DNA from 3 places in the Shewanella sp. Iso12 genome. Region 1 is predicted to be linked to each of the others. Evidence: riboswitches for the same ligand, from Rfam matches in the RefSeq annotation. Region 1 holds a riboswitch; each other region holds the start of a gene.
What was found. Region 1 has a riboswitch for lysine ahead of lysC (lysine-sensitive aspartokinase 3). Riboswitches for the same ligand answer to the same signal wherever they lie in the genome.
Positions count from the first base shown of each region.

Region 2: linked by a shared signal. The riboswitch ahead of HCX89_RS02965 (Na+/H+ antiporter NhaC family protein) and the one ahead of lysC (lysine-sensitive aspartokinase 3) in region 1 are both predicted to bind lysine.
Region 3: linked by a shared signal. The riboswitch ahead of HCX89_RS22400 (Na+/H+ antiporter NhaC family protein) and the one ahead of lysC (lysine-sensitive aspartokinase 3) in region 1 are both predicted to bind lysine.

Region 1 covers NZ_JAAUHW010000008.1:86,281-94,272, forward strand. The annotation lists gene arcA (two-component system response regulator ArcA) at 1-624, opposite strand, end outside; gene HCX89_RS14265 (DUF3293 domain-containing protein) at 1,185-1,619, shown strand; lysine riboswitch at 1,702-1,878, shown strand; gene lysC (lysine-sensitive aspartokinase 3) at 2,015-3,382, shown strand; gene HCX89_RS14275 (succinylglutamate desuccinylase/aspartoacylase family protein) at 3,372-4,478, shown strand; gene HCX89_RS23015 (S8 family serine peptidase) at 4,671-7,992, shown strand, end outside.
Region 2 covers NZ_JAAUHW010000001.1:671,738-679,729, reverse strand. The annotation lists gene HCX89_RS02990 (amidohydrolase family protein) at 1-548, opposite strand, end outside; gene HCX89_RS02985 (amidohydrolase family protein) at 572-3,682, opposite strand; gene HCX89_RS02980 (H-NS family nucleoid-associated regulatory protein) at 3,978-4,373, opposite strand; gene HCX89_RS02975 (electron transfer flavoprotein subunit beta/FixA family protein) at 4,693-5,442, shown strand; gene HCX89_RS02970 (electron transfer flavoprotein subunit alpha/FixB family protein) at 5,443-6,366, shown strand; lysine riboswitch at 6,457-6,655, shown strand; gene HCX89_RS02965 (Na+/H+ antiporter NhaC family protein) at 6,737-7,992, shown strand, end outside.
Region 3 covers NZ_JAAUHW010000023.1:16,432-24,423, reverse strand. The annotation lists gene HCX89_RS22400 (Na+/H+ antiporter NhaC family protein) at 1-1,542, opposite strand, end outside; lysine riboswitch at 1,625-1,796, opposite strand; gene HCX89_RS22395 (5'-methylthioadenosine/S-adenosylhomocysteine nucleosidase) at 2,009-2,836, shown strand; gene HCX89_RS22390 (hypothetical protein) at 2,910-3,353, opposite strand; gene HCX89_RS22385 (oxidative stress defense protein) at 3,567-4,274, opposite strand; gene HCX89_RS22380 (hypothetical protein) at 4,271-4,471, opposite strand; gene rimO (30S ribosomal protein S12 methylthiotransferase RimO) at 4,510-5,934, shown strand; gene HCX89_RS22370 (ribosome alternative rescue factor ArfA) at 5,972-6,196, opposite strand; gene HCX89_RS22365 (transporter substrate-binding domain-containing protein) at 6,393-7,241, shown strand; gene HCX89_RS22360 (hypothetical protein) at 7,361-7,708, shown strand; gene HCX89_RS22355 (hypothetical protein) at 7,708-7,992, shown strand, end outside.

The sequences.
Region 1 (7,992 bases):
AATACGACGGATAGTCACGTCAACAGTACGGTCGTGTGGCTTGAGCTCACGGCCGGTCATTTTCATCAGCAGCTCAGCGCGGCTGAGAATCTTGCCTGGGTTTTCCACAAAGTGCAGCATAGCGCGGAATTCGCTACGTGGCAGCTTGTAAGATTCACCCTGTGGGCTCACCAGAGAACGGCTGTTGATTTCCAGGCTCCAACCATTGAAACGATAGTATTCAACGGCAGCCTTTTCTTCAATTTCAGCGCCAGAGCTGTTGACACGAGTCAGCAGGTTACGGGCACGAATGGTCAGTTCACGAGGGTTGAACGGCTTGGTGATGTAATCATCGGCACCGATCTCCAATCCAAGGATCTTGTCCACTTCGTTGTCACGGCCAGTAAGGAAGATGAGACCGATATTGTTGATTTCGCGCAATTCCCGCGCCAACAGCAAACCATTCTTACCTGGCAGGTTGATATCCATAACCACCAGGTTCACCTTGTTTTCCTGCAAGGCTTTGTGCATCTCTGCGCCATCATTGGCTTCGGTTACCACATAACCTTCTGCCTCGAAAATACTTCTCAGCGTGTTACGGGTAACGGCTTCATCTTCAACGATCAGAATGTGCGGGTTTTGCATGTTATTTACCTAATTAAATCAGTTTATCTAACCATGAGCGCGGGTGACGCTCCGCTATACTCTCTAAAACGCCAACATTCACAGGGTTCACGTAAGTGCTGTTCAAAACTGAAATGAAACGGCAACACACTTCATGATTAGCAAAAAGTATGCTCTCCACCCGGAGAGGCGCGAACTGTACTGTCTAGGATTCCCAGTGGCGGGATTTAGTTCCTGAAAGACATGGAAAATCCAGAAAATGTCATCTTAAAACCAGATTACATTTGGTACAGAGTCGTTATCGATAGAGACTTATGCTGTAGCGTAATGGCGCTAGCCGGGTCACACACTTAACTCTAAGCCTCTGTCGATACAATCCATTGTACTAGGATTGGGCATTTGTTAACAAATGAAATGTTAACAAATTAATGTTTAACTATGATCTATATCACAAGTTTTTGCGTTACCTATTGAAAGATAAGCATTTTGTATTTTGTCTTACTGTGAGCTTGCTCACGGGGCTAGGGGAATGCAAAAGCCTTTGCTAGAATAAATCCGGTTCATTAGAGACAGATACTACAATGGATGCTGCATTTGAAAGTCTCTGGCAGTACTACCAGAGCGCATGCTTTTTATTGACTCAGTCGTTTTCTTCCGCTGTTCCTTTCGCTATTGTCACCGCCCATAATCCCCTTGGGCAAAAACTCACTTCTTGCCAAAACCGCCTTCTCGATCGGCAGCTACAACACGATATTGATAAGCTGGGCATTCCTTACCGGGCGATCATAGGCGCTGCCGATGATCTCAGTCATATGGAAAAAAGCTGGGCTCTGTTTCTGGATAAGGCCGCGGCAATAGAACTGGCATCAAAGTATCGCCAAAATGCCCTTTACTACGTTGATAGTGGGCTCTTGACCTTGGTGCCTTGCCTGAAAGGGGAGCGAGAGGTGGCGCTTGGACAGTTTGCTGCCAGGGCGCGCCTGGTCAGCGAGTTACCCGAGCTCAGTGACGGATGAGTTGAGGAAATTTCATCCTGCGCAAATTAGCATTGACTTCATAAGGACTTTATTGCTAATTTTTTCATCCCTTTCGCGAGAAAGGAACAGAAGAGGTGCGTTAACTAGGTAGTGAGTCAGAGGAGGCCAATTCTCCAATGACGGCTCATGAGGGAGATTAACGCCGAGGTCGGGATGCGTATTGGCTACGCTTCCGGCCGGTTGGTCAGGCTGAATCCTGGCGACTGTCACCTGGTTTTGGTGGAGAGCTTCTGGTGACGATCGCTGTTTCCCTGCTATGGGGTGCGTTATCTCTGCACCAGGCTCTTCGAACGTTATCTGTTCGGAGCTTAACTCATGAAATCTATTCTCGTTATCGACCTTTCCCTGTTACCTGCCTGTGGGGGAATGCGCTGATGTCTCTTGTTGTTGCCAAGTTTGGTGGTACCTCAGTTGCCGATTATCAGGCGATGAATCGCTGTGCCGATATAGTGCTTGGAAACCCGGCCACCCGTCTGGTTGTGGTCAGTGCATCCAGTGGCGTAACCAATCTGTTGGTGGAGCTGTCCCAGGCAGACATGGGGGATGAGCGCCGTCTCAAGCTATTGAAAGAGATAGCCACCATTCAATACGCAATTCTGGATAAACTTGGCAGACCGGCAGATGTTGCCGCGGCGCTGGATGCTTTGCTCAGCCGCATGGCAACGCTCAGTGCCAGGTTATTGCAGGCGCCGAGTCATGCTATGGTCGATGAGATCCTATCTTTGGGCGAACAGTGTTCTTCAGCGCTGTTTGCCGCGGTATTGAGAGAACGTGGTGCCAAGGCCAGCGCCTTTGATGTGCGCCAGGTGATGCGTACCGATAGCCATTTCGGTAAGGCCGAGCCACAAATCGCCGAGTTGAAGCGACTGGCGACAGAGAAATTGCAACCTTTGCTTGAGCAGCAACTGCTGGTGACCCAGGGCTTTATCGGCGCCGATGCCGATGGCCGAACCACTACGCTTGGGCGTGGTGGCAGCGATTATTCTGCGGCCCTTTTGGCTGAGGCGCTGGAAGCCGATGCGGTCGAGATCTGGACCGATGTAGAAGGGATTTACACCACGGATCCCCGACTGGCTCCCAACGCCAGGCCTATCGCAGAAATCAGTTTTAATGAGGCGGCAGAGATGGCCACTTTCGGTGCCAAGGTGTTGCACCCTGCCACTATCTTGCCGGCGGTGCGTCAACAGATCCAGGTATTTGTCGGCTCCAGTCGGGCACCGGAAAAAGGTGGCACCTGGATCCGTCACCAAGTGGAAGATGAGCCGGTATTCAGGGCCGTTGCGGTGAGACGAGATCAGACCCTACTTAACTTGCACAGTTTGCAGATGTTGCATGCCCAGGGCTTTTTGGCAGAGACCTTTGCCGTGTTGGCGCGGCACAAGATCAGTGTCGATCTCATTACCACCTCAGAGGTGAACGTGTCGCTGACGCTGGACAAAACGGGCTCAGATTCGGCCGGCAAGGGGCTTCTGACCGAAGCCCTGCTGCAGGAATTGTCGCAAAACTGCCGTGTGCGGGTGGAAGATAAGCTGGCTCTGGTGGCCATCATAGGCAACAAGATAGCCACTACTGCCGGGATCTGTCGCCGGGTATTTGAAGTGCTCGAACCCCACAACGTCAGGATGATCTGTCAGGGCGCCAGTCCGCACAATCTTTGTGTCTTGGTGTCGGAAGCCGAAGCCGGTGATGTTGTTGCCGCTTTGCATCGTAACCTGTTTGAAGGGGCTCAGGATGCAGCTTGAACATCTGCCGGTTGGGGAGTTGGCTGCCGGCCAGCCCTTGACCATACCTGTTTATCGCTTCAAAGGTACCAGCGATGCGGCGCCCAGCGTCTATATTCAGGCCAATGTGCATGGCGCCGAGGTGCAGGGCAATGCGGTGATTTTGCAGTTGCTGCAGTACTTCAAGGCTCATCCGCCTCTGGGAGATATCACCCTGGTGCCTCTGGCCAACCCCTTGGGGATTAACCAGAAAAGCGGTGAGTTTACCTTGGGCCGTTTCGATCCCATCACAGGTATCAACTGGAACCGAGCCTATCTGGATCAGGCCGTCCACCTGGATGACTGGTATCTGCAGCATAGTGAGCTGCCGGAGCAAGCACTGTTTGACGCTTTTCGTCGTCTTCTTATTGCCAACTGTGAACAGGCATTGGCCAATCCCTGGGGAGTGACGACCGGGCAGAGATTGGCGCTCAATCTGCAAAAACTGGCGCACGGCGCTAACATAGTGCTGGATCTGCACACCGGCCCCAAGTCCTGTAAACATCTCTATTGCCCCGAATATGAGCTGTCCGCTGCCGGCTACTTTCATATTCCCTATACCCTGGTGATGCCTAAAGGTTTTGGCGGCGCCATGGATGAAGCGGCCTTCAATCCCTGGTGGCAGCTCAGCGACTATGCCAATAGCCGGGGCAGAGAGCTGAAAGTCGCAGTGTCGGCCTTTACTTTGGAGCTTGGCAGCCAGGAGCGTATCGATCTTGCCGATGCCAGCCGGGATGCGGAAGGCATATTAAGTTATCTGAGCTATAGAGAGGTGATAGCCCAGAGCATACAGCCCGAGGTGATGTCGCGTTTTGCTTGTATGCTGAAAGACTATCGGAAGTTTCACGCACCTATGGCAGGTATGGTGGAGTATCTGGCCGAGCCGGGAGTACCTTTGGCTGCGGGCGCGCCTCTGGTCAATATGCTCAGGCTCGACCGAGTCGATGCCGGCACTGAAGTCACCAGGCTCTCGCTCAATGAGGATGTGATCCCTGTGCTGCATTTTGCCTCGGCGTCTGTGCACCAGGGTACTGAGCTCTACAAGGTGATGACCAACTACTTCACTCTTTCTGGTTAAGTCAAAACCGGATATGAAATCCTTTTTAGCGTCTACTATTCTGTAACTGGCTGATAATTTGTAATATTTTGTGTCTTTTGTTTCTTGTTTGTATCAATTGATGTTACAAGAATTAATCCCTTTGTATTAAGGGAGTGTTTTTGAGCATGGAAACATAAAACAACAATAAGCAGTCTTATAGGGAGTAGACAAGTGAAGAGTCAAGTTGCAATAGCCGTTTCAGCAGCGCTGTTATCTATGGCATTCCATTCAGAAGCCGCGCCAGTGAGCGTATCAGATCCATTTATTTCGTCGGATCTGCTTAGTGCGTCCAGCGGCCTCAAAGGACAACAGCAAGGGGTGGGGCAACATAAGTTTGTCAAAGAGCCTGGACTTGCAGAGGGTAAATACACTTATATAGTGCGCCTTAAAGATCCCTCTGTGGCGAATTATGCCGGTGGTATTGCCGGGCTTGAAGCCACCAGTCCACAACGAAGCCAAGGGCTGGCGCCCCAAAAGGCTCCCAAGCTGAATACCGCCAGTGTGGCGGTGAAGTCCTACGTGAAGTATTTGAATGCCAAACAACAGAACTTTTTAATGAGTGCCGCGGCCCAAGGGGTTCAGTTGCAGGCCAAGGCCAGATATCACTATGCCTTTAATGGCCTGGCGGTCACCATGGATCAGCAGCAGGCTGAAGCCCTGTCCAAGTTACCCGAAGTGGCGTTCATTGAGCGGGAAAGCCTCTATTCAATGGATACCGACAGCAGCCAGAGCATGATAGGTTCTCCCAAAGTGTGGGACGGCAGTGCAACAGGGACCCGGGCTATGGGTGAAGGGGTCATAGTCGGGGTGATCGATTCGGGGATCAACAGTGATCATCCATCCTTTGCCGACATTGGGGGAGATGGTTACGACCATACTAACCCCTGGGGGCAGGGGGTCTACGTCGGTGATTGTGCGGCAGAGTTTTCTGACATGTGCAACGACAAGTTAATCGGGGTCAGAAGTTATCCCGAGATTACCGACAGTTATGATGATGAAGAGGTCTTTGGCCCAACACCTCCTGCCAAGAATGGTGAGGATTATGGGGGCCATGGTTCTCATACTGCCAGTACTGCTGCGGGCAATATCCTTAAGAATGTTCCCTATGTTGCCGGTGAAGTCGGTGAGGCTCAGGGGGATGGCATTGAGACCGGGCTCGAATTTACACAGATCTCCGGGGTCGCCCCCCATGCCAACATTGTTGCCTATCAGATCTGCCGTCCGGGCAACAATGGCGATAGATATTCAGGTTGCCCCACATCGGCGATTCTCAAAGCGTTGGATGATGCCATTGCCGACGGTGTGGATGTGATCAACTATTCCATCAGCGGCGGTGGTTTCCCTTGGTCAAGCGCGACAGAGATGAGCTTCCTGGCTGCCCGTAATGCCGGCATCTTCTCAGCCGTATCAGCCGGAAATACCTCTGCCTCGGTTAGCCAAGTTCCCTTTTCTTCACCCAAAAATGCGCCTTGGTATACCTCAGTCGCGGCATCTACCCACAACCGGGAAGTGCGTTCCATTCTGGAGTTCAACGGTGACCAACTGGACTACACTCAGGGAACCGGGCCGGTAATGACTACAGATATCAGTGCACCTTTGGTGTATGCCGGTGACTTGGCAGCTGATAATTTCGAAGGTTGTAACGCCTTTGCCGCCGATGCGTTCAAGGAACAGTTGGCGCTGATTAAGCGCGGCGGTTGTAACTTTGCCGATAAGGTCAATAATGCCAAAGATGCGGGGGCAGTAGGGGTTATCGTCTTTAACAAAGACGGTGAAGGCAACGTCAGAACCAAGATGTCCGGACTGGGCAACACCAGTATCCCTTCTGTTTTCATCGGTAATATTGATGGCTTGGCTGTTGTGGATGCGCTGGCGGCCACGCCAGGGCTGGTGGCCAAAATCAATGCCACTCCATCGGCCGTTGAGCGTCAGGCAGATGTGTTGGGCGACTTCTCTCTACTCGGGCCAAATCGTTACTTCGATGTGATTGCGCCTTCGATTTCAGCACCGGGTGTGGACATCTATGCCGCTTATGCCGATGAGCAGTATGGCCATGAAGTAACAGGGACAGATCCTGCCGATTATACCCTGATGTCCGGTACTTCCATGTCCAGCCCTCATGTGGCGGGCGCCGGGGCGCTGCTGAAGTCGGCTCATCCTGAGTGGACACCGGATAATATCCGTTCAGCCTTGATGCTGACGGCAACTACGGCCAGTGCTATGACCAAGGCCGATGGCAAGACTACCGCGGATCCGTTTGATGTGGGTGCCGGCCGGATCCGGGTCGATTTGGCCGCCAAGACAGGGCTCATCATGGATGAGTTGGCGGACAATTATGAGTTTGCCAATCCAGAACTCGGTGGTGATCCCAGACGTTTGAATCTTCCCAGCATGTCCACTAGCCAATGTGTTAACAGTTGCAGTTGGACTCGAAAAGTCACGGCGACCAAAGACGGCGTATGGAGCGCTGCCGGGGTGGCGACGACTGAAGGGCTGAAAATAACGGTTTCGCCTGAAAACTTCACTCTGACCAAGGGGCAGTCACAGGTGGTGACTGTCACTGCCGATATCACAGGGGTGAGCTCCAGTGATTGGGCGTTTGGTAACCTGCTGTTGACCTCGAGCAACCACCCTGATGCGGCTATGCCGGTGGCGGTCAAGGCTTCCCGTGACAACCTGCCGGACAGCTTTACCATCCGGGCGGGACGAGATGCCGATGAGCTGACTTTCAGCCAGCTCAAATCGCTGGATATGACGGGACTGGATGCCGAGGTATCTGCCTTGGCACTGGCCGACAGCTTTGAAGGCGTGCTGAAGCAAGATTCGGATGTTGGCAGCTTCCTGGACGACATTACCGACGGCGTTGCCTACGTTGTTTACAGTGTTGAAGATGGTGCCAAGCTGTTCAATACGGCCATTACTGCCACCAACTCTCCGGATTTGGATCTCTATGTGGCAATAGACAGGGACGGTGACGGGGCGCTGGATGCCCTTGTTGGCCAATCGGCCAGAGCCGGTTCTGATGAATCTGTCAGCATCAGTAATCCAGAAGCCGGTGATTACTATATCTTTGTGCAAAACTATGAGGCCTCAGCCGCCAATGCCGAAGATCCCTTCACCCTGAAAACTTCAGTGGTAGAGGCAGGTCCGGCTCAGGACAACTTTACTCTGACCAAGACGGGTGATAACGAGGACTTCTCACTGAAGTTTGCCTGGAAGGATAATTTTGCCGCCAGCGACCTGGGTTATGCCGTAGTAACTCTGACGTCCAGCGATACCAGCATCGCGGCCAAGAACTTGCCGGTTGCTTTCAGCCGAGTCGTTGATGATGTGCAAATGCCTGCGGCCAGTGTACTCAGTGGTGAGATGGCCCCCGGACAGCCAGTAACCATGGCTGTAACTATTGCCGCCAATGCTTCCCCGGAGGCTCGGGAATATCAAATCAAGGCCATGGTGCCGGAAGGACATGAAGTCACGGCTATCAGCGACCAAG
Region 2 (7,992 bases), on a different contig from region 1:
GTTGGCCAATAGAGGTGGAACTGTGGTTTGGATGGGACCTGGGCATCTTCTATGGTCCAGGCATCCAGTGAGACCAGTGCCGATTGCCCGGCAATGCCTGTGCCTCTCGGCACTATTTGCGCGTGGGTGATACCGTTGGCCCGCACACTGGGCAACAATTCCGAATCCGGGTTGAAGGCGCTGGCGGCTTCAAGCTGCGGATTGGCACTGCCCACATCGCGGCTGTCGACTGTTGGCCTGGCCATGGCTATCTCTACCAAACCCAGGGTGGTATCCAGTGCGATGAGGCCGGGATAAAGGTGTTTGCCACTGAGATCAAATTCCCGGGCATTTTCAGCCGTTAATCCTGGGCCTACGGCGCTGATAACGCCTTGCTCGAGCAGCACATCGGTATTTTCGAGTGTGCCTTGGCTGACGGTGTGAACCGTGGCGTTTTTCAATAATATGGCTTGCTGCTGGCGCTCGGCCGGGATCAGGTTATGGGCCTTTGCCGGTGCGAACATCAATAGCGAACCACCCAGCAGCAGATATACCAGTATAGATGCCATGCGTGGCAATAGAGGAAACTTGGTCACAGGCGGCTCTCCTTATTCTGGTCCCAGGCGTTGAATTGGGTATCGCATTGCCACAACGGCTCTATGATTTCTGACGTCGTTTCGCCTTGAAGACGCGCCGGGTCACTGCCAAGAATTTTCTGGATCAGCGCCTGGCGCTCGCCGGCAATAGCCTGGGTCATTTGCTTATCCTCAGCGCGGTCGAAGTAGCGTTTGCCGCCAATCCACACTGCCTGGCTCTTGGCATAAACCGATAGAGGGTTGGCATCCCAGAGCACCAAATCTGCCTGCTTCCCCTCTTCAACCGAACCTGTTATGGCGTCTATTCCGAGCTGTTTGGCGGGGTTGATGGTTACCATCTTCCAGGCATCTTCCTGGGACATGTCGCAGTATTTCACCGACTTGGCGGCTTCCTGATTCAGGCGCCGCTGCATCTCAAAGTCATCTGAGTTAATCGAGGTGAGCACGCCGGCATTCATCATCAAACAGGCGTTTTGCGGAATGGCATCATAGACCTCAAATTTATAGGCCCACCAGTCGGCAAAGGTGGAAGCGCCGGCACCATGAGCCGCCAACTCGGGGGCCAGCTTGTAGCCTTCCAGTACATGGGTGAAGGCGGTGACCTTGAAATCGTAGGCCTCGGCGAGGCGCAAGAACATCAGGATTTCAGACTGGACATAAGAGTGAATATGCACATCGCGCTCGCCATTCAGCACTTGGGCAATCGCCTGTAAACGATAATCGGGGCGAGGGGAGAGCTGCTTACGTTTCTCCCGTGAGCGTAGCTCGGCATATTGGGCCTGGGCGTCTTTATAGTCTCTGGCGGCATTGAAAGCATCGCTCATCAGGGCCTTCACCCCCATGCGGCTTTGCGGGAATCTACGGGTATAACGCTCGCCCCAATTGCTCTGTTTGACGTTTTCCCCCAAAGCAAACTTAATCCCCTGATGGGCCTGGGTGAACTTGAGTCCCTCGGCCGACTCTCCCCAGCGCAGTTGAATAACCTGCGACTGGCCACCTATAGGGTTGGCACTGCCATGCAGCAGATTGGCGGTGGTGACGCCACCGGCCAAGGAGCGATAGATGGCAATATCATCCGGGTTAAGCACATCGGCTATTTGTACTTCTGAGGTGATGGCATCGGACATCTCATTGAGGCCGCCGTTGACGGCAATGTGGGAATGCTCATCTATGATCCCGGCAGTCAGGTGCATGCCAGCTCCCTCTATGACCTGATAACCTGCCGGAGTGCTGAGATCTGTGCCAATCTTTTCAATCTTACCATTGGCCATAAGCAGGTCGCTGTTGCCAATAATGCCGGCCTCGCTTGAAGTCCAGAGGGTGACATTGCGGATATGCAGTTTTTCCGTACCTGGCAGCTCACTGCGGCCATAGGCTTGCAGTGGGCTCGTCAAACGACTGAGATACTCGGGTTCAGTCTTTGGCCCGGTCTTTGACACAGTTTTGGGGCTTGTTGCCTGAGTATTTGTCCGCGTATCCTCTTCTGTCTCTTGCATTAAAAGCGCTTGCGGTAATCTTGAGCCGGCCAGTTGAGTCACGGTGCCATCGGCACTCAAGAGTCTTCCTCTCAATCCTTCATCATCTTGCCATAGAGTCAATCTACTGATGCCATTTATGCCGGCACCCTGCAAATTGACGCTGAAACTCAGGCGTTTGCTGTCGGCTTTCAGGTGAGCAAGCGCTATCTGTTGATCGCCACTGCTGAGGTTGCCCCTGAGTTTTCGGGGCGTTTGCTGGGTCAGTTGCAGCTCAAGATCCAATTCCAGTTCAGCCAAATGCAGGCGATAACTGCCTTGCCACTGGAATCCCGGAGCCAGCTGTTTTTGCTCTTCACCCTGCAGCCAAACGCTGACTATTTCGCCATCCTGAAACAGATTGCCTTTGGCTATCACCAGATCGGCCATATAGCCGGGCGCCAGTTTACCGACCAAATTATCTATGCCGACAGCCGCAGCGGCTTCTGTGGTCAGCGCTGCCAATGCGGTTTCTTCGTCGAGACCGGCTTGCAGCGCCATTCTTAACCTGGGCCAAAAGGCTTTACCGTCTATGCCGTATTGGGTGAAGGAGAAGGGGATATTGTTGGCGGCCATCACAGCAGGATTGCTCGGTGCCCGCTCCCAGTGTCTCAAGGTTCTGAGTGGTACTTCCCTGGCATTGTCTTCATCACTGACCTGAGGGGCTGCTGGGAAGTTCAACGGCAATATCAACACGGGTCGATATTCCTGCAGTTCTCTCACTCTTGCATACTCCTGGCCATTTCCCAGTAAGATTGGCTGGATATCTTCTTGGCTCAAGAGTTTGGCTGCACGCAACTGGTTATTGAGGTTTCGGGTGTCAAATATCGCACCACGAGTTTTTATATCGTGCAAGCGCTCCAGGGCGATATTAAATTCCGGTGACAATAAATCCGCGCGGCCGGCTGCTTTCATTTTATTCTGGTTATACCAGTTGGCATCACTGAGAGTCTGTCTTATTAACGCTATGCTTCCCATCAGGGAGTTGGGGTAGTTCTGTGGTGAATTGCCTTTATCAAAAGCCATAAAATGTCGACTTTGGGGATTATATATCAGTTGATTGCTATTCTTGTCCGCCAAAGACAGTGAAACACCAATTCCCCTGAATATTCCGTTAAGATGAGCACTCTGAACGCTGGTAAAGCCATTGCTTATCCAATTTGACGCGGCTTCTTTATCTGCCAATACATAGGAAAACCATTCTTTCTCTGCGTGAATAGCCCCATTTGCAGCCACAGCCCCTTTGGGGTTTATCCGATAGACAGGGCCTTCAATAGTTGCCGGCGATTCTGAATACTCCAAGCCATATTCGGCAAAGGGATCGATAAACCCCGGATAGATGGTGTAACCATTGAGATCTATCTTATAAGCATTTTGTGGAATTTCATTATTGGAAATAACTTGCTTTATCCGGTTATTTTCAATAAGCAGGGTAGCGTTATCCAATTGCTTACCCGGGGAGAGCATGAGTTTGGCGTGGGTTAAGGCGGTCAATCTCGGAGTATTGTCTGTCAGTTGCGTTTCATCGGCGTAGGCGCTGCAGGCCACAAGGCTGATAAACAGCAGTTTTGCGGCGGGGAAAGAGGGTTTCATCTGTTGTGGCTACCTTGTCATTATTCTTTTGGGGAAAAGTCACAGCTATCAGTAAAAAGATATGAACATCAGTATATATTCACTACTTTTTTACCAAAGAGTTACAGATATCCATAATACAAAAAGGTATCTGAGGCCGACGGGATACATGGCTGTGTGCTGATGTCCATAAAAGTTAACCCAGTCAAAATGTAAATGCCAAGGCGTAATTGTAAGGCTTTTTAACAGATGCCAGACGTCTATCAGACATAAAAAAGCCCCGACACTGTCGAGGCTTAAGTAAATAGATGCCTGATTAGATCAGGAAATCATCCATTGAACGACCTTTGTCTACTTCGTTCTTGAATACAGTTGGCATACGGCCTTGACCGGTCCAAGTAATAGTTTCACCATCTACAACGATTTTGTATTTTGGTGGGCGAGGAGCACGCTTCTTGGGAGCAGCCTTGGCGGCAGCAACATTACCCAGATCTTCAACAGACAGGCCAACGGCTTCCATCTGCTTACGGATATCTTCTATTTTAGAAAGACGTTCAGCTTGTGCCTTTTCTTCTTCCTTGGCTTCCTCTTCACGATCAATAATGATCTTATCCAATTTGGCAGCCAGATCGCGCAGATCTGCAACGCTCAACTCTTTTACTGCGGCCTTAAAACGACGACCGTGAGTCAATATATCAAGAAAATCGCTCATAAGTATTTTGGTCCCACGCTAATTTATAAATTGGGTTATGGTGAACATCGCTATAAATAATAGAAACTATAAGAGTCTGGATCAAATATTTTTACGCCAATTGACATTAATTTCTTTATTTAACTCAATTCTATGACCATGAAAGTTGCCAAGTGTTCAAAAAACTGGCCTTAAAGTGTGACAGAAGTGACAAACGAGCGTTTAAGTTGCTGTTGACGTTAACGTCAACAGCACGTAAAGTTGAGCCATCCTGTACTGATGGCCCTGGTATCATCGGTACGCAACCCACATTAGATACAAGGTGTAGGAAGGAAACCCTATGAAAGTATTGGTGCCAGTAAAACGTGTGGTCGATGCCAATGTGAAGGTCAGGGTCAAGGCCGACAACACAGGCGTTGAAACAGCCAACCTGAAAATGGCGTTGAATCCATTTTGTGAGATTGCGGTAGAAGAAGCCGTGCGTCTGAAAGAAGCCGGCAGTGCTTCTGAAGTCGTCGTTGTCAGCATAGGTCCCAAGGCGGCACAGGAACAGCTGCGTACCGCACTGGCTCTGGGTGCCGACCGTGCCATTCACATCGAAACCGATGAAGAGCTGGTGCCCCTTTCTATTGCCAAACTGCTCAAGGCGGTGCAGGACAAGGAACAGGCGCAACTTATTCTGCTCGGTAAGCAGTCCATCGACGGCGATAACAATCAGACAGGACAGATGCTGGCGGCACTCGCCGGTATGCCTCAGGCAACCTTTGCATCTGAAGTGAAGCTGGAAGGCGAAACTCTGCTGGTCACCCGTGAAGTGGATGGCGGCTTACAGACTCTGTCCATGCCTCTGCCTGCCGTGGTCACCGCAGATCTGCGTCTGAATGAGCCTCGCTATGCTTCTTTGCCCAATATCATGAAAGCCAAGCGCAAGCCGCTGGAGACCATGAGCATTGATGACCTGGGAGTGGCGCTCAAGCAGCACGTACAGGTGTTGGAGGTAGCTGCACCGGCCAGCCGTCAGGCGGGTGTGATGGTGGCTTCCGTTGAGGAGCTGGTGGACAAGTTGAAAAACGAAGCGAAGGTGATCTAAATGGCCGTATTAGTAATAGCAGAACACGATAATGCCAGCCTGAAACAGGACACAGCCAAAGTTGTCGCCGCAGCCAAAGCCATAGGGGGAGATATTCACCTCTTGGTTGCCGGTCAGGATTGTAAGGCCGCCGCCGATGCTGCCGCCAAGCTTGAAGGCGTCAGTAAAGTACTGCTGGCCGATAACCCTGCCTATGGTGCTCATCTTGCCGACAATATTGGTGAACTCATCTTGTCTCTGAGTGGCGACTACAGCCACATTCTGGCTGCAGCTTCAAGCCAGGGTAAGGACATACTGCCAAGAGTGGCGGCTTTGCTGGATGTGGCTCAGCTTTCGGAGATCACCAAGGTGATTGATGCCGATACTTTTGTCCGTCCCGTCTATGCCGGTAACGCCATGGCGACCGTTAAGAGTCTGGACGATAAGAAAGTGGCCACAGTGCGCGCCAGCGCCTTCGACGCCGTTGCCGAGACAGGCTCAGCTGAAATCAATCAGCTCGATAGCGTCTTTGACGCCAAGAGCAGCTTTGTATCCCAGAGCCTGACCGAGTCGGCTCGTCCGGAGCTTGGCAGCGCCAGAGTCATTGTTTCTGGTGGTCGCGGTATGGGTAGTGGCGAAAACTTTGCCATGCTGGAAGCCTTGGCCGATAAGCTGGGCGCCGCCGTAGGTGCATCGCGGGCAGCAGTGGATGCCGGCTTTGTTCCCAACGACCTGCAGGTTGGCCAGACGGGTAAAATCGTGGCGCCAGAGCTTTATATCGCTGTGGGTATCTCCGGGGCGATTCAACATCTGGCCGGGATGAAGGACTCAAAAGTCATTGTGGCCATCAACAAAGATCCTGAAGCGCCTATCTTCCAGGTTGCCGATTATGGCTTGGAAGCTGACCTGTTTGATGTTGTGCCTAAATTGAACGAGTTGATTTAATCTGTGATCTAGGTCACGATAGGCGGCTTTGGGGTAGCATCCTCAAAGCCGCCTATGTTTTTATGTGCCTCACGCCTGACATCAGGCGTCCTGAGAAGTAGAGGCGCACTAAATATCAGTAGCGGTAAGCAGGGTGATTCCGTTTATGTATCGCGAAAGGATTTGGTGCCGAAGTGGTTGCGACTTATCAAGGTCCACCGCTGGGGCTGTTACCAAATAGGGGCAGCACTGCCATAGTATATTCTGTCGGGATGACAGATTGACGTTACTATGGAGCGCTACTGAAAGGACAGGTGCTACTCGGTATGCCATTGCCTTTTCCCACCAGTTCAGTTGCCCTCCATTCGTATTTAACGAAGAACAAGACTCAATGACACTAACAAGTTATGCCGATTCGGCACTCTCTTTGTTGCCGCCGGTTGTGGCAATTTTATTGGCGATCCTCACCCGTCGGGTGTTGTTATCGCTGGGGTTGGGGATATTGATTGGAGCCTTGTTGCTCAATCAATGGTCGGTATTGGACACCGGGGTTTATCTGGGGCAAAGGGTGCTTTCCCTGGTATGGGACGATGACGCTTTCAATGCCTGGAACCTGTATATTCTGGGATTCCTGGTGCTGCTGGGGATGATCACTGCGCTGATCACCGTCAGTGGCTCGGCCAGGGCCTTTGCCAACTGGGCCAGACAGCATATCCGTAATCGCCGTGATGCCAAGCTGCTGACCATGTTTCTCGGCTGTGCGGTGTTTATCGATGACTACTTCAATAGCTTGGTGGTGGGCAGTATCGCTAGGCCTCTGACCGACAGATACTATATCTCCCGCTCCAAACTGGCGTATCTTTTGGATTCTACCGCGGCGCCCGTGTGCGTTATCTCGCCGGTGTCCAGTTGGGGCGCCTATATTATCGCCCTTATCGGCGGCATTCTCACCGCTCACGGTTTTACTGAAGTAGGACATCTGAGTGCTTTCGTGCAGATGATCCCGATGAACTTCTATGCCCTGTTTGCCCTGGCGCTCTTGCTGTGCGTCACCTTTATGGAGCTGGATATTGGCGCCATGCGCAAACACGAGCTCAACGCCCGCAAGGGCAATCTCTATGATGAGTCCAAGGGGTTGCCCCCCGGTGCCAATGCCGATCTGCCCGAGGCGGAAACCGGCCAGGTGCACGGCCTGTTCCTGCCCATAGGTGTCTTGGTGGTGGCGACCTTCTATTTTATGGTTTCCAGTGGTGCCGATGCCCTGGCGGCAGAAAGCCTGCCTTTCAGTATCATAGGTGCCTTCGAGAAAACCGATGTGGGCTCGTCACTGTTTTTCGGCGCCTCCATCGGCCTGGTGGTGACGCTGCTGCTGGCCTTTATCCAGAAGATTGAAGCCAAGATGATCCTCAAGGCGCTTACCTCGGGTGCCCGTTCCATGTTGCCGGCAATCTATATTCTGATGTTTGCCTGGACCATAGCCGGGATCATAGGCTCACTGGAAACCGGCAAGTTTATGGCCAGCCTCGCCAGTGGCAATATTCCCTTTGCCTTGTTGCCGGCCGTGCTGTTTATTTTGGCTGGGCTTACCGCCTTTTCTACCGGCACCAGCTGGGGCACCTTTGGTATCATGTTGCCGATTGCCGCCGA
Region 3 (7,992 bases), on a different contig from region 1:
GGCGTGATAGAGGCAGAAGAGTGCAAACCAAGCGGCACTCACCAGGAAACCGGCCAGGGTGGAATGCAGCAGCCCCATGGCCAGATAACCCAGCGCTGCCCCGAAGGCGACGGTCAGGGCATAAGGCAACTGAGTCAGCACATGATCTATATGGTGACAGCCGGCGCCGGTGGCCGACAGAATACTGGTACTGGAGATGGGTGAGCTGTGGTCGCCAAACACAGCGCCAGCCAACACAGCCGACAGCATGGGCAGCAGAAGTTGGATATCGCTGGCAGCGGCCATATCACCGGCGAGTGGCAACATGATACCGAAAGTGCCCCAACTGGTGCCTGTGGCAAAGGCCATGGCACAGGAAAGCACAAACACCACCACAGGCAGCAGCCCTGTGGGCAGGTTGCCGTTGGCCAGGCTGGCGAGATATTTGCCGGTTTCCATGTCACGCACCACGGCGCCTATGGTCCAGGCAAACAGCAGTATGTTGATCGCCGGCAACATGGCCATAACGCCTCTGGGGGCGGCGCGCAGCCAAGTGGATATCCCAAGACCGAGGCGCAGAGCCAACAGGCCGGACACCGCCAGGCTGCAAAGGGCGCCATAAACCAAAGACGAACCCACATTGGTATGTTCAAAGGCGCCCAGCACACTGAAGGCCTGACCATTGGCGGCTAATACCTGGGCCCCGGAGTCCAGCATGAAATAGATACTCGCCGCCGTCAGTGTCACTATAGGCAACACCATATCCAGCATGCCGCCGCGGCTGTCGGCCGGGGCTTCCATATCCAGCCCTATTGGCCGGCCCTTGGATTCATCCCAGAGCTTGCCTTCGAGCGCCCGCTGCTCATGCTGTCGCATCGGCCCAAGATCCAGTTGGAAGGCGATGACTACCACCACCATGATCAGGGTAAATACCGCATAGAGATTCATGGGGATCATCTGCACAAAGGCGGCGATCGGGCTCTGCTCTGTCACCCCATGGGCCACGAGTATGCCGCCCACCAGGGCGATGATATAGGCCCCCCAAGAGGAGATGGGCATCAATACGCACACGGGTGCCGCGGTTGAGTCCAGCAGATAGGCCAACTTGGCGCGGGAGATCTGGAATCTGTCGGTCACAGGGCGGCAAATGGGCCCCACCGACAGACTGTGGAAGAAGTCGTCAATAAAGAAGGCAAACACCATCAAGCCGGTGAGCGACTTGGCGCTCTTGCGGCTCTGGCAGCGCCTGGCGGCCCATTCGGCGAAGGCCCGGGTCGCCCCCGAGGCGGTCATCAAGCTGATAAGCCCACCCAGCAGCAGCATAAACAGCAGCATATTAAGGTTATCGCTGTTGGGAGCGCCATCGACCCAGAAGATTTTCAGCACACAGTCAAACAGGTAGCGCAGCGATTGCAGCGGTGAAAACTGCTGTAACATCAGGCTGCCGGCGACTATGCCAACCCCGAGAGAGAGCAGTACTCTACGGGTGATGATCGCCAGCGCAACCGCCAGCAGAGGAGGAACTATGGACCAGGGAGAGTCCGCAAAATGCATGATATTCATGATCTCTTTACACCAAAGAAGGTGGAGATCTACCGATAGGATCGAAGAAACTCAGACCAAGGAGGGCAGAAACTTCTCAGCTCCTTCAGGTAGCGCTCCATAGTGGATGACTATGGCAGTCCTGCACCTGTTAGATACAGAACCAGCAGCTAGGTTTGATGACCTGGCTACTTCGGCGCCGACTCCTTTCCCCGGGCCTCAAAGGCATCACCCTCTTCCCGGTTACTCTTAGGCAGCGCGCCTCTACTCAAAGGTATTCGACTGGCATTCTAACTATCACGGCCCCAATAGCAAGCCAGATTGTGCCTCTGGCGGTAAATATCCCGCCCGGTTGGCATTAAGCCTTTGGCAAGTGACTCATGTCTGGGCTCGCAAATGTCAACTCCGGCTGTTGACGGCAACCACAGCTGCACCTAGGATCGCCCTCCCCTACCGCGACACTGAAATAACAATTAAAGGTGTGCAAATGACTCTGTTACAACGTTTTTGTGTGGCACTCTGTGCCTTGTTCTCCAGCCATTCCATGGCAACGCCCACCCGGTCACCTATACTGCTGCAAGGCGCCATGGATGTCGAAGTCGACACCCTGGTTCAGGCCCTGAAAGACCCCAAACAGACAACTCTTGGTTCCTGGACTTTCTGGCAAGGCACTGTGGATGGCTATCCTGTCATAGTGTCCCGTACTGAAATAGGTATGGCCAATGCCGCCGCCTCCACCACACTGGCGATAGAAAAATTTCAACCCGGTTTTATTATCAACCAGGGCACCTCCGGCGGCCACGACCCGGCGCTGCACCGCGGCGACATAGTATTGGGGAAATACAGCTTCAATATGGGTTCCTATCGCAGCGATCTACACCCCAAAGGCCAGGGCATAGATCCCAAACGCTGGCATAACTTCGATGTCACCATGCGTTTGCGTCAGGATGGCAAGCTGGTGGAACACAAGCGCTTTGATGCCGATCCCAAGCTGCTGGCTCTGGGACAACAACTGGCGTCAGCTTATCGCCATGGCAAGGTAGTGACCGGCGTGATCGGCAGTGCCGATGAGTGGAACCGTGAAGTCGACCGCATCGAGTGGCTGCACCAAACTTATCAAACCTCGGCCGAAGAGATGGAAACCGCTGCGGCCGCCCTGGTTGCCAAGGCATATGAGATCCCTTTTATCGGGATTCGGGTACTCTCCAATACCGACCTGCACGGCGAAGAGTTTGAGCCACAAACCGCTATCCACTGTCAGCAGTTTGTCATTGAGTACACCAAGAAGTTGATCGCAGGTTTGGAAGGTAAATAAGTTTCGAGGACTTCAAAGTAAAAGCCGGTGATATTGTCCACCGGCTTTTGTTTTTTCAGGCCCTCATCTTAAGCTAGCTCGCCGGCGATAAGAAAATGGCCTCCACCTCTTTGGCCAGTGTCTGCCATCCCAGTTTCGAATAGCCTTGCTGGTAACGGTATTCCCAAACCTTGGTTTCCGACTCGGGTGCTTGTTTTCGCTGGATAACCAAGCGGTAGTCATCCATCGTTGGTGACTCTGGCTCCGGCAATGACAGGCTGGCAAAAGTCTGCTTGCTCTCGGCACAGCTCTGGCCGCGATACCGAATAAACACCTGCAAACCCGTATCGAAATCCTTGTCATTAATTTGGGATTGGATCTCGCTGCCGGGCACAGTGTATTCCGTCTCATTCACCAGGCAGAGTCGTTGTTTGTGGGTCTTTCCGACTTGCGCTGTAACATTGGCGAATACGGTTGATGGGCTGGCGACCAGGCTGAATAAACCTATTCCCAGTAGTGTCAGACGGGTCAATTTCATCGGCACACTCCTTATGCAAGATTGATTGGCTCTGGCTCATTCAAGCATAAAAAGCGTCCAGAGACTGCCTCAAAGGAGCAACAAATTGTATCTGCTGTTTCAAAATCACCTACAACTCACCAACATCAAACAAGCGATATTGGCAGATAAAACAAACAATGCGGGCACCACCAGGGGGCCCGCATAATAACTGTCAGACAGGATAACTTGGGTTCAGTCACGCAGCTTGTAGCTGACCTCGACCCTGTCGGAGAAAGTTACCTGGCCATACTCATAGCTCTGGTTGATAGCGCCTTCAGCCATCATGGCGGCCTTGTACATCACAGGACGCACCGGGCCTTGGTCGAAATAACGAATCGACCAGACGCCATCGAGTTTCTCGCCGAATCCGGCCGCCAACTCACTGGCCTTTTGCTTGGCATCTTCAATGGCCGCCTGCCGCGCCTGCTTGCGCATCTCGGCTTCTTTACTGGACTTGAGGTTGATCTGGTTCACCTTGTTGATCCCGCCTATTAGCGCCGAGTCCAGTATGGGGTTGAGCTGATCCAACTGTTTCACCAACACGGTCACACTGCGACTGGCGCGATACCCCTTGAGCTCGGGCGCCTTGTCCTTGAGGTAAACATACTCAGGTTGCAGATTCAGATTGGCGGCTGCAATCGACTCCTTGGCAACCCCGGCCTTGAGCAGGCGCTCGATAAAAGCAGCCACCGCCTTGTCGGATGCGGCCTTGGCCGCCTTGGCATCAGATTCGCTTAATGACACTTCAACATTGATTTCGGCCATATCGGGCTCAACCTGTATCTGGCTGACGCCTGTAGTTTCCAGCAGAGGTCTATCCTGAGCCAGTACCGAGTGGCTCATCAGAGTAGCGGGTAAGAGTGCGCCTATCAGCGCCAGATTCAGCAGAGATTTTTTCATCTTGGTTCTCCAAAAAGTTCGCTTTCGTTGACCATAGAAACGCAGCCAGCTGACAAAAGGGTTAAAAAAATCAAAAAATTTTTCAACGACGTTTTGAAGCGGCAACCGAGATGGCTACATAGAACATAAATTAACCAGCCCAACTGTACCTTTTCTATGGCTGAGGTATAATCGCCGCCAATTTTACCGGCACCCAAGCGTGCTCCATCAGCTTTAGCATTGCGGAAAACAGCTCTTGAAGAAATCAGTCGACATTTTTGATCCCAAGCAGACCACGACTCTGGACACTCCGGCCAAGACTCTGGCACAGGAAAACAGCCCTGCCGAGGCCCAAACCAGCGGCAATCGCATCGGCTTTGTCAGCCTGGGCTGCCCCAAGAACCTGGTGGATTCCGAGCGGATCCTCACCCAACTGCGCATCGACGGCTATGAGGTTACCAACAGCTATGACAATGCCGACCTGGTAATAGTCAACACCTGTGGCTTTATTGATGCCGCGGTGGAAGAGTCGCTGGATGCCGTGCGTGAAGCGCTGGAAGAAAACGGCAAGGTGATAGTCACCGGCTGCCTGGGCGCCAAGGAAAACCAGATCCGCGAAGTGCATCCGGATGTACTGGAGATCACCGGCCCCCACAGCTATGAAGCCGTACTGAACCATGTGCACAAGTATGTGCCCAAGCCGGAGCACAACCCCTTTACCTCGCTGATCCCGCAAGCCGGCGTTAAGCTGACCCCCAAGCATTATGCCTACCTGAAGATTTCCGAAGGCTGCGACAACCGCTGTACCTTCTGCATCATTCCGGCGCTGAGGGGCGATCTGGACAGCCGCAGTGTCGGCAGCGTGCTAGATGAAGCCAAACGCCTGGTGGAAAGCGGGGTTCAGGAAATTCTGGTCGTCAGCCAGGACACCTCTGCCTACGGCAAAGACAAGGGCGGCCGCACCGACTTCTGGAACGGCATGCCGGTGAAGCAGGATATCACTACCCTGGCCCGCCATCTGGGCAAGATGGGTGTGTGGGTACGCCTGCACTATGTCTACCCTTACCCTTGGGTCGATGAGCTGATCCCGCTGATGGCCGAAGGACTGATCCTGCCCTATCTGGATCTGCCACTGCAGCACGCCAGCCCTCGCGTGCTCAAGATGATGAAGCGCCCCGGCCGGGTCGACCGCCAGTTGGACGCCATCAAGAAATGGCGTGAGATCTGCCCGGATCTGGTGATCCGCTCAACCTTTATCGTTGGCTTCCCCGGTGAAACCGAAGAGGATTTCGAAATCCTGCTGGACTTCCTGCGTGAAGCTAGGCTGGACCGAGTGGGCTGCTTCAAGTACTCGGAAGTCGATGGCGCCGTGGCCAACACCTTGGCCGAGCTTATCAGTGAAGAGGTCAAGCAGGACCGCTATGAGCGTTTCATGCAGGTGCAGGCCGAGATCAGTGCCGAGCGGCTGGCGCGCCTGGTAGGCCGTGAGCTGGATGTCCTTATCGATGATGTGGACGAGGAAGGCGCCATTGGCCGCTGTTATGCCGATGCGCCTGAAATCGACGGCATGGTATTCCTCAACGGAGAAGTGGAACTAAGCCCAGGGGACATGGTGCGCGCACTGATCACTCATTCTGATGAGCACGATCTGTGGGCCGAACTGGTGCAGATGCCGGAATAAACTCTCCCAACACCTTGGGGAAATCTTTCTTGAGGTGTCAGCAGGGTGAAAAGATTAGAGTCATAAAATCAAAAGGGGCAACACCCTGTTGCCCCTTTCCATTGCGTCTTTTACGACTGTATGATCCTTTGCCCTTCTTCGGCTTCTCGCTGCGACAGCGAAACAGTGAACTGGTCACCACGGCCTTGAGGGCGTTATCTTTGATCTGTCCACGACCGGACTCATGCTCCAGCAGTGCGGTCTGCTTAATATATTTGGCCATATCGGCTCCTTATTTCAATTGGATGAGACTTGCCCGACCATACCGGACAAAAATCGCGCAAATACTACTCCCTTTTGTACCAATAACCAAATATCTTAATCTTGGCCCAAAGTACAATGTCGCGTTTCGCCTTATTCATGTTATTAAAAACAATCACTATTCAGTCTGTTTCAGTCAATCCGGGAGGGTTTGTTCTGTGATATTCAGGTTCTGTTGTCTGGCGCTGCTGGCACTCGCTTGTTCACCACAGCTGCTTGCCGCAGAAACCTGTGAGCTGACCATGGGGTATCGCACCAATGCCAGGGCCCCCTATATTGCTGAAGCACCGGATAACAGTGGCCTCTATCTCAGCCTGTATCAAGACGCGGCGGCAAGAATAGGTTGTAGTCTCAAGGTAGTGCGAGCGCCGAAAAAGCGTATTCTCTGGGAAATTGCCAAGGGCAATATCGACTTCTATCCCGGGCTGGCCTTCTCCAAAGAGCGCCACGACTACGCGCATTTCATCGCCAACGGCCTGTCTGAACGCTATATCGGCGTCAGCCGCGCCGACTTGAGTGACATCACCTCGTTGCAGCAATTGGTGGATAAGCAGCTGGTGCTGCTTATCTCCCCCGGCAGCTATCAACTGGGTGGTTTACCGGACAAATTGATAGTGCGCAAGCCACCGGACATGAGCACAGACTCGGCGATAGCCTTTCTCAAACAGCATCAGGGTGATTTCTATGTCTACGATGAATCAACCCTGAGATATTGGCTGAAAACCCATCCTCAGCACGGGCTGAAACTGCATCCCTACTGCTGCGATCACAGGCGACAAGGACACCTGGGCTTCTCACGCAAGAGCCGTTATTTCAGTGCCGGAACCAATCCAAATTATATTGCCGACAGGCCGATATCCATTGACAACAGCCCTTGGGAGTTGCAGCCGGACAGCCTGGCCTACGCACTGCAGCAGGCCTTGCATGACATGGCCGAAAGCGGTGAAACCGAGCGGCGTTATCAATACTATATGCAGCAGGTATCACAAGCGGCGGCTGTGCCCTAATCCTCCTGTTCATACAAGGAGTATTGCCCCCTATTCCATTGATACATTTTGGATCAATTCAGCCTGAGTCCAGCATCTAATAGGTACACTACTGCTTTTGGGTCGCAAAGAGTTGTAATATGTTTTCCCGCAAGCCGTTGACGCCACAGGCACAGCTGGACTTGGCCATGACCTTGATGGCCGAGGAGGAGCAGCGCCTGCAAAACGCCCTTGAGCTGGTACTGCACAGCAGTCAGCAAGCGATAACCAAACGCCTGCAACGGGCCAAAATCGATGCCGATATCTTCCCGCCGGTTCATCAGGACTATCTCAATGCCATGGCACTGCAACATCTGTTCACCATGCTGCATCAGGGAGACGAGCAAAGAGCCAACAGCATCTGCAATAACCTAAGAGAACTCAGCCAATGCCTACAGCCCGCCATTCAGGACAATGCCCACTGCGAAGAACAATATCGGCCGGTTTAATGCTGCTTTGTGGCTTGGCGCTACTTCCCGTTTCCAAGGCCCAGAGCAAACCGCCCCAAGTCACTCCCGACCAGAGCACATCCGAGTTGTTGTTACAACTGGATCAGCGGCTGCTCGCCAGCCGTAGCGCAACCAAAACCTTGAGCGACTGGTGTGATGAATATCAACTGGCCACAGACGCCAGCATTCGCGCCGAAGGAGAAAAGCATTTTATTCATGATGCTCCCAAGGAGGTCTACCGTCAGCTTAAAGTGGCGCCGGGAAGCCGACTAGGCCATCGCAAG